One region of the Spirosoma knui genome, then DNA from elsewhere that is predicted to be linked to it. Evidence: riboswitches for the same ligand, from Rfam matches in the RefSeq annotation. Region 1 holds a riboswitch; the other holds the start of a gene.
The links. Region 1 has a riboswitch for cobalamin ahead of ACYVIY_RS18445 (TonB-dependent receptor plug domain-containing protein). Riboswitches for the same ligand answer to the same signal wherever they lie in the genome.
Positions count from the first base shown of each region.

Region 1 (4,988 bases):
ACGACAATATTCTCAGCACCCTTCGTAACCGAAATCTTCTTCGTTACTGTCCGAGAGGCCAGATCCATCACCAGCACATAACCGGGTTTCACGTAGAAGTTAGAGAAATCGCCCGTGGCATCCCAGCAGGTAATGTATGCCTTGTTCGCGCCAGCTCTGGCTACGTAACGCGGATTCTCTACGTCGGGAGCTTTAACCGTTAGTATAGACTTAAACGTACCCGATTCAACTAGCTCAACTTTATCCTGTCCAGCGGTGCTGTTATCAACCAGAATTACTCCTTTGCCATCAATTTCTGTGAAATCCTGCACGCCACCAGTTAACGTTCGGGCATTGACGGCATTAAAAATATCTGTCGCTGTAGTCGTTGAGTTTTTGGGTAAGAATGAAATGGAGCCGTTGTTGTCGGTGAAATTACCAGAATTGATAATAAAGGCACCGGATTCATAAGGTGTTGGTTCTGGGTCTGTGGTTTTACAGTTCCACGCGCTCAGGGCCACTACTACTGCCACGATGCTTCTGGTTGCTTGCTTTTTCATTGTGTGTTGGAAGATAAATTGATAATGATATTTACGGCTACGTTTCGTCCAGGCATCGCATTCCGTTTAACGCTGAACGCCAGCGCATCAAATACGTTATTGATCTGGCCCTGCACTCGGATAGGTATGGGACCAAGCTTTACGGCACTTTCGAGCAACACGTTCGTTAACGTAGCGCCTTTGAAATACTGACTCTCATCGAACGTAATGTAGCGACGAGAATTGGCTTGTGTCTGCACCGTCAGACGCGTGCGGCCACGTTGCAGATAGGCATTTAATGTGCCTGTATGTATTGGTACGTAAGGCAGTTGCTTGCCGACGACGTCCTGCGCGTACGTGCTATACGCCCGCTCCTGCGAAGAGCGCGTGAGCGCATAACCCACTCGAACCCCCGCCAGCCAGGGCCCATGTGCGTAGGCAACCGTTGTGGTGAGCTCTCCACCCCGCGCCACAACCAGCTGAAGATTCTCGACGCGATAGCCATAGTCGGGATTCCAATACGACCAGTTATCAACGCGGTTCCGATAGGCGGTTGCTTCGGCGGTCAGGCTTATCGTTTCGGTTAAGCTGGCTTTGGCGGCTACTCCTCCCTCTACATTAAATCCATCCTCTGGAAGCAGGTTTGGATTGCCCAGGTTTTGCCAGTAGCGCTCATTTAAAGTCGGCACGCGGTAACTACGACTGATTGAGGCTTTCGCCGTCAGTGCAAACTCGTTACGTTGTATAAGCCGGTACTCAGCGCCAAGCGAAGGCGTTAGGGGCGGGTTGAAATGAGTCACAAACGCCTGCCGAAGGTTAGCCGAAACGAGCCAGCGCGTGGTTTCATAGCGCAGCAATGCATACAAATCACCCCTATTTTCTGTGATAAGCTGCCCGCCATAGCCATCCGTCAGCGTGCGATAGTGGGACAACTCGCCCCCAACCCGCAGATTTAACTGCGCATTTACGTTGGTTGGCATTAATTTAAACTCACGTTCGACGCGGCCCACAAACCGGTCGGTTTGCGTGTGGCTCGGCGCATCAAAATTGCTTTTCGCGTAGTCGTACACATCACGAATCCAGCCTAACCGAAGGGTCAGCCAATTTGCTTCGTAGGTCGTTAGCAGACGCGCCGATTGCGTTCTAGTCCGTTCGCGGGCGATAATATCCTGCGGACTTACGATCAGATCATTATCCGACAGCCAGGTATTCACCGAAATCTGCTTGCCGTTCTTGTGCTGAAAATACAGGTCCTGCACGAACCCTCGCTGGGCCGTCGTCGATTGCTCGACGAAGTAATTCCGGCGTTCGCTATACGGATAGGCGTTGTTGTATTGGTTTCGATAGGCAAACGTTTTACCAGACAGTTGCCAGTTTTGCCCTAAAGGCGCTCCGTAACGCACACCAACCTGGGTGTTGTTATTGTGAAAACTGGCAAACTGCTGACCGAGTGTAACGGTCACGCCATTAGCATACGTTGGACTACTCCCCAGCAAGACACTTCCTCCCACAGCATCGGACCCAACGGCACTAGCTGATGAACCGTACTGAATTGCTAATCGATCGAAACCCGCAACGGGTAAAGTCGAGAAATCGGTTTGGCCCAGGTTTGGCTGGTTGATGTTAATTCCGTTCCAAAGCACAGCCGTATGGTTAGCCGATGTTCCCCGAAATGATACGGTGGCTAACTGACCGGGCCCATAATTCTTGAACGCCAACGGTGTATTCAAGGCCAATAAGTCTGTAATTGTCCCGAACCGAAACTGGAGTAAGGTTGCTGAATCAAGTCGTTGCAGCTTCTGCCCCGCCAGAAATCGCTCGGGCGCAATGGCACGTACCGTTACCGTCGACAGCGATACAGTAGACGCCGTGGCCAGCGAATCCGTCCGGGTTTCCATACGCGTAACTGTATTGGGTTGCGCAAAGCCAACCTCAGTCGCCAGCAGGCAAACAACCAGTAGAGCCACCCACCGATGCAGGGTTCGTGTCAACAAAATGAACTGTCTTCAAATTGTGTGCAACCGTTTCAGTCGAAACGGCGCGCGGTCAGGGCATTTCCTCCGAACACCAAAACAGCGGATGATCTTTGGCAGGTCTCCTGGCTTGTCTCACCGGTTCGAGCCTTCCCGTGCTGATTGTGAACACAGTGGCTACGTAGATTGAACCGGTTTGTAAAAAGACTTACAGTTGCGGGGACAGCGTCGGTTTTACACCAACTTCCCTTTTAAGCCGTGAAAGCCACCACGAAGTGACATCAGGCACCAAAAACTCAGCCACAAAGGTAGAGTGAATAGCGCAATAAAAAAACCGGCACTTCCATGCAGAAAGGCCGGTACTAAACTTTACCAGGTTAAGTATACGTACAGAAGTATGAGAAAACGGCTGACGCGAAGCCCCGCGGCTAATTAGTTAATAGAAGCTGGCGCTATGATTAAACAGGCTTACTTTGTTCTACCTGATACGTTGTACCAACTGGCTTTTCTTCGATACCCTTTCGGGTCAGCAGGTGAATAATCACCCAGGCGACCAGATACGTAAAGCCGCAGATGGTGAACAGTACGTTATACCCACCAGACAGGTTTCCGGCGGCTTTGTAGTCATCAAGCAGACTGCCGACCAGCATTGGGAAGAGAATTCCACCCACCGCACCCGCCATACCCGCTATACCAACAACCGAGCTAACCGCCTTCTTGGGAAATAGATCGGACGCTAACGTAAATACATTAGTTGCCCACGCCTGGTGGACGGCAACGGCCAGACTGATCAAACCAACCGCAACCCAAACATTAGTGGCAAACTGTGCCAAGATGATGGACACCTCCAACCCAGCGAAGACGATTAGAACCGTTTTCCGGGCTTTAAGTGTTGGCCAGCCGCGCTGGATTAGCCAGGACGATAAATAGCCACCACCGATGCTACCAATCGTGGTAGCGGTATAGATAATCATCAACTCCCAACTGGGTTTCTTCAGATCAAGGCTGAAGGTTGATGAAAAATAGGAAGGTAACCAAAACAGGAAAAACCAGTATATTGGGTCAATTAAGCCTTTACCGGCAATCATAGCCCAAGTTTGCGGCATCGTAAAAAGCTTAAACCAGCTTATCGAGCCCTCCTCATCGGTTTCCTCAACACCCAACGTCTGACCGCTGACGATGTACTGATGCTCTTCCTTGGTTAGTCGGTGCTGCCGGGCGGGCACGTCATAAAAGATCAGCCAGAAGATTAACCAGACGAAACCCAGGGCTCCGGTAATCCAGAACACTTCCTGCCAGCCGTAGCGATTCAGGATTAAGGGCACGATGAGTACAGCTACCACTACGCCAATGCTTGTACCGGCGTTGAACAGCCCCGTTGCCAGTCCGCGTTCCTTTTGCGGGAACCACTCGGCTACTGTTTTCACCGCAGCGGGATAATTACCTGCTTCACCGATTCCTAGTCCTACCCGCGCGATACTAAATCCGGTAACACTCCGCGCAACGGCATGCAGCATACCCGCAATGCTCCAGATGATGATCGTCAACGAATAGCCAGCTTTTGTACCAATTCGATCGATTATCCAGCCGAATAGCAGCAAGCCTACCGCATACGCGGCCGTGAAGGCCATGACAATGTGCGCGAAATCGGTTTCCGACCACGAAAACTCTTTTTCCAGAATGGGTTTAAGCAAGCCGATTATTTGCCGATCAAGGTAGTTGATTGTCGTAGCGATGAACAGCAGGACAACAATGAGCCACCGGTAATTTTTAAGTCTAAGGGTTGACATACAGACAAGGTTATTTCATGAGTTTAGGGACTCTCTGGCTAATGAATTGATTCACGGGCTAAAGCACAGCGGACGGAACCTTACTGGCAAACTGTTTAAAATGCGCTTTTAAACCAGCCCAGTCGTTTTGCTTTATTAAGGTTTTATCAAACAATTGGCTACCCACACCTAACCCAACGGCTCCAGCCTCGAAGTAAGCGTTCATGTTATCCAGGCTTATCCCCCCCGTCGGCATCAGTTTGACCTCATCGAGTGGCGCTTTCACGTCTTTGATGTAATCGGGGCCGAGCGACGTAGCGGGATACACCTTAATCATAGAAGCACCTAACGACCAGGCCGTATAGATCTCAGAGGGCGTGAACGCACCGGGAAAAATAGGCACACTACGCTTCACGCACGCTTTGATGACCTTCTTGTTAATGATGGGCGTTACGATGAATTGTGCTCCGGCAGTCAGCGCTTTTTTCAAATCATCTTTCGTGCAGACGGTTCCGGCTCCAATGTTTAATCCATCACCGTGATTAGCCAGGGCGTGCCGGATAATCTCTTCGGCTCCGGACGTATTGAGGGTAATCTCGATGGTAGTCAGGCCCGCTTCCCGGTAAAGCGGTAAAATCTGATCAATCTCGTCAAAGCTCAGTCCTCTGACAATACCTACCAGGGGCACTTTATGAAATAGCTCCCAGGAAAACGGATGTTGACTACTG
Region 1 covers NZ_BAAGVY010000009.1:72,423-77,410, forward strand. Annotated here, with positions in the region: gene ACYVIY_RS18440 (DUF5074 domain-containing protein) at 1-539, opposite strand, end outside; gene ACYVIY_RS18445 (TonB-dependent receptor plug domain-containing protein) at 536-2,512, opposite strand; cobalamin riboswitch at 2,590-2,799, opposite strand; gene ACYVIY_RS18450 (MFS transporter) at 2,950-4,281, opposite strand; gene ACYVIY_RS18455 (bifunctional 4-hydroxy-2-oxoglutarate aldolase/2-dehydro-3-deoxy-phosphogluconate aldolase) at 4,340-4,988, opposite strand, start outside.

Region 2 (4,988 bases), on a different contig from region 1:
ACTAGGCCCAGAATAAGCCATGTTTTCATGTTCATTAATGGGATGAAAGGTTATTGATTAAACTCATTCAGAATCTTTTCAAGATTTTGCAGCGGCTGTTTAAACTGGTTGTGGTTCTCCTGTCGAATCGCCCAGACACAACTCAGCAGAGATAATAGATAAGTCACAGCCGCTCCGGCTGGATGCTGCAACACTCCCCCTGGCACGAACAGCATAAAGGTCAACCACACGCCAAGGGCCGTACTCAGCGGAACGAGCACGTATTCATAGCTTCGTTTGAACCGGTAAAATGCTGTCAGGCTGTTGTATTGCTGTTGGATACGGGCCTGAACAGAAACGTCTGTATCCGTCTGGACAGGACTGGCCAGGGCAACCCGCTTAAACTGCCGCATCAGCACGATCGTAAAGGGAAGGTAGAGCAGTACCCCGGCCAGGCACAGCCATTGCACGGTCGAAACACCCCAAAATCGGATAAACAGGTGGCTTAGTAAGCCGTAGACAATGATCTGGAGCGTTAGCGATGCCCAGAAATACCGGATGGTACGGTTGACCTGCCGGGCACTTCTCGCCCTGGTGATCGCCAGTAAACCCGCCTGATCATACGGAGCGGATGCCGATAGGCTCGGTGCGTCCGTATTCCACTTCTTCTTCAATTCATCCAGTGTTGCCATCGGTTAGGTTGGTTTATGATTTTGCCGTTAAGCGTGATTCTAATTCTTTCTTGGTACGGACTAGCCGGACGCTCACGTTGACTTTCGACAGTCCGGTGATACTGGCGATCTCTTCGTAACTCAGGTCATCCAGATACAGCAGCATAATGGCTTTGTTGAGGGGCGAGAGCGTAGCAATGGCGTCGAAAAGCCACTGAATAGCCTCCTGCTGGTCGTCCGGTGGTGGGTCGGGAACCTGCTCATGGCGGACCGCCAATGGTTCATGTTGCCGTTTGCGGGCAGTTCGCCGGTCGGCTAAAGCGGTGTTCAGACAAACGCGGTACATCCAGGTCGAAAACTTCGACTGTCCCGTAAAAGACGGATACGACCGCCACAACTGATAAATCATTTCCTGAAGCAGATCGGCCCGTTCGTCTGCGTCGGGCTGATAAGCCTGGCTAATCTTATACGCAATGCCTATGTGCCGGTTGAGGTGTTCAAGAAAGATTTTCTCGGAGGATGTAGCCATTGTACTGAATTCCGTTTGCCTTTTCTCAGTTAGTAACCGGCTCGTCTAAAAAACTACAATCGAACGAAAAAAAGTAGTGGCTGCCCCCTAACTAGTCAGAAAAGGCCTCTTTGGTCGTGTATGTTAATGTAATAGGGAAACGGCTGGCGCTTAGCCCGAAGTCGTGTTACGTTGCTGAAAGCGGCCGCAAACCTTATCGTTGATTCTAGCTCCGCTGCGATAAGGAGCGTCGTTAACGTAACGAACAGCCATACGATGCCAGTAAAAACAGACTCTCAATCATGCTTAGAACTGACCACGGTTGCAGGAGCTATACGCTGACTCATCCGCTTCACGCTGACCTGCTTATCGCGCCAGGTTGAATGGGACGAACCAATCCGATGGACTGATTGACAGGCGACACCTTGTTTTTGCCGCCAGAATGCGGTTAGTTTGTTCCAACGTTCTTTGTTTTCCGTCAAACATGCTAATGGTTTCCCTGAGAGGTTCAGGGAATGAAAAAGGAATCGTGTGAGAATCACGAGCAGACGTTGCTACTGTCAGTGACTAATTAAAAAAGGGTTTGCCCTCGATGTCCATTGTCCCACCAGCGGTTCGCCGTTGCCCTGGGGTGAGAAGGACGGCAGATACCGTCACAAGCCAGGAGACTTGCCTTTAGCGTTGCTGATTACGCCCACACGCGATTGGGTTTCATCACGATTGACTTACTTCATTCCTGCTTCTTTGCGAGGCCGGGTCAGGTGTGTCATGTAGTGTATAGAACAGATCGAGTGGTAGGCGTATGGAGTTCGGCATCGAACGCGATCAACCATTTTATCTTATTTACAACATGATCGCACACAATCTCGGCTATCCACGAATCGGTAGCCACCGCGAACTCAAAAAGGCCTGTGAACAGTTCTGGGCCAACAAAATCACCACTGAGCAGCTTCAGCATGTCGGTCGGCAGCTACGCCGGGACAACTGGCTGACTCAGCAGCAGGCAGGCATCTCGCTGGTTCCCTGCAATGACTTCTCGTTCTACGATCAGGTACTGGATATGTCCCTGACCGTCGGTGCGGTACCGAAGCGATTTCAACCGCTGCTCGACAAACCGGAGCCCGATCATCTGAGTCTTTATTTTGCTATGGCCCGGGGCTACCAGCAGGATGGACTGGATCTGAAAGCGATGGAGATGACAAAATGGTTTGATACGAACTACCATTACATCGTTCCTGAATTTTCGGCCGATCAGTCGTTTTCGCTGCTTTCGGAAAAAATCTTCACGGAATTTGAAGAAGCCAGACAAACCCTGACGACCACGCCCAAACCCGTTTTGTTAGGTCCCGTATCGTATTTGCTGCTGGGCAAAGAGAAGGAAGCGGGCTTCGACCGGCTGGACCTACTCGACCGTTTGGTACCGGTTTATGAACAGCTGCTTAGCCGCTTACAGCAACTTGGTGCCACCTGGATTCAGTTCGATGAGCCTTGCCTGTCCCTGGATTTAACAGTGCACCAGCGCGAAATGCTGGATATGGTTTATCGGCGTCTGCGCAATCAATTCCCGGCGCTGAATCTGCTGTTGGCCAGCTATTTTGAATGTTACGGTGCGAACCTGAATCTGGTTCTCCAACTGCCCGTTGACGCGCTGCACCTCGATCTGGTCCGTTGCCCGACCCAGCTGAACGATATTCTAAAAACTGATTTTGTTCACCGGAAAACCGCTTTATCACTGGGCGTTGTCGATGGTCGGAACATCTGGATTAATGACCTGACGACCTCGTTGGCAACGATTCAGCGCGTGGTGACGGCCATTGGTGCTGAGCGGGTTCTGATTGCACCATCCTGCTCGCTACTGCACGTTCCCTGTGACCTGGCGACTGAAACGCAGGAAACAGGCCTGACGAACGATACTAAAAAGTGGCTGGCCTTTGCCCGCCAGAAGCTCGACGAAGTCGTTGTTTTGACGACGCTTAGCCTGGAGCCAGCGAATCAGAAGGCCATCGACGTACTGGCCGTCAATCAAGCCGCCTTACTCGCTCGCCAGCAGTCAAGTCAGATTAACCGACCAGCAGTGCAGCAACGCTTACGTCAACTCCGTGAGCAGGACGCCAACCGGTCGAATGCCTTTCCCCAGCGTCAGGCCCTGCAACACCAACGGCTTCAGTTGCCGGTGTTTCCTACGACGACCATTGGTTCATTTCCGCAGACCGATGCCGTGCGGGCCAATCGGGCTAAGTTCAAAAAAGGCGAAAAAACGCTGGAGGAGTACGAAGCTTTTATCCGGTCGGAAACAGAACAGGCCATCCGCTGGCAGGAAGACGTTGGCCTGGACGTACTGGTGCACGGCGAGTTTGAACGGAATGATATGGTCGAATATTTCGGGGAGTTGCTCGATGGCTTTGCCTTCAGCGAAAACGGCTGGGTACAAAGCTACGGGTCCCGTTGTGTGAAACCTCCGATCATTTATGGCGACGTACAGCGGCCCCAACCCATGACCGTTCGTTGGGCGCAATACGCGCAGTCACTAACCCAGAAACCCGTAAAAGGGATGCTTACGGGACCGGTTACTATTTTGCAATGGTCATTCGTGCGCGACGACCAGCCCCGGCGGGATACGTGTCTGCAAATCGCCCTGGCCATTCATGATGAAGTGGCTGATCTGGAAGCGGCCGGTATCGGCATCATTCAAATTGATGAACCTGCGTTGCGGGAAGGCCTACCCCTTCGCCGGGAAAACTGGGCGGCTTATCTGAACTGGGCGGTTATGGCCTTCCGGATAGCAGCATCGGGAGTGCAGGATCATACCCAGATTCACACCCACATGTGCTACGCGGAGTTCAACGACATTATTGGGGCCATTGCCGATCTGGATGCCGATGTCATTACCATCGAAACATCCCGCTCGCAAATGGAACTGCTGGATGCCTTCGCCCGCTTTGCGTATCCTAATGAAATTGGTCCCGGTGTTTATGATATTCACAGTCCGCGCGTACCCACGGTGGAAGAAATGGTCGAACTGCTTCAGAAAGCTTCTACTGTCTTACCCGCGCGTAATTTGTGGGTCAATCCCGATTGTGGGTTGAAAACACGGCGATGGCCGGAAACCACCGAAGCGCTGAAAAACATGGTGCAAGCGGCCCAGGCGGCCCGTGAGGTCGTGGCAGAGTCGGTATAATCGTCTACGGTCTTCTGCCAGTGGCAGAAGACCGTCTTTACCTCTATCAAACAGCCACCTTTTTTCAACGAATCTATGATTCCGAAGCATGATCATGTGGCATGCCCGCGTTGCCAGCGCATCTTTGAATGCAAGGTGGGCAGCATCAATTTGTGTCAGTGTCAATCCATTCGGTTGACCGACGCCCAGCAACAGTACGTTAGTTCAATGTATCAGGGCTGCTTATGTAGTGATTGTTTGTTGACGGTGCGAACCGAATATAATCAGATGATCCATCAGCAGAACCTAAACCGTTTATTACATGGCCATTAACGACATAATGTCAGTAGCAGAACGAATTGCCGCTGCCGAAACCCGCATTTTCAAAGCTGTTTTCCCCAACACGACTAATCATTACGATACGTTGTTCGGCGGTACGGCGCTGCAACTCATGGACGAGGTTGCCTTTATCACCGCTACCCGCTTCGCCCGCAAGCGGATGGTGACGGTTTCATCCGATAAAATCAATTTTGCCCAGCCTATTCCGGCCGGCACGATCATCGAGCTGGTCGGGCGCGTCGAACACGTTGGCAACACCAGCATACGAATTGAGGTAGAAATCTACGTAGAGGAAATGTACGCCCTGGAACGCCACCGGGCTATTCACGGCTCC
Region 2 covers NZ_BAAGVY010000011.1:222,914-227,901, reverse strand. Annotated here, with positions in the region: gene ACYVIY_RS21630 (alpha/beta fold hydrolase) at 1-29, opposite strand, end outside; gene ACYVIY_RS21625 (hypothetical protein) at 51-671, opposite strand; gene ACYVIY_RS21620 (RNA polymerase sigma factor) at 685-1,179, opposite strand; cobalamin riboswitch at 1,633-1,849, shown strand; gene metE (5-methyltetrahydropteroyltriglutamate--homocysteine S-methyltransferase) at 2,009-4,336, shown strand; gene ACYVIY_RS21610 (cysteine-rich CWC family protein) at 4,412-4,648, shown strand; gene ACYVIY_RS21605 (acyl-CoA thioesterase) at 4,656-4,988, shown strand, end outside.
Region 2: another riboswitch for cobalamin. It lies ahead of metE (5-methyltetrahydropteroyltriglutamate--homocysteine S-methyltransferase); the one in region 1 lies ahead of ACYVIY_RS18445 (TonB-dependent receptor plug domain-containing protein).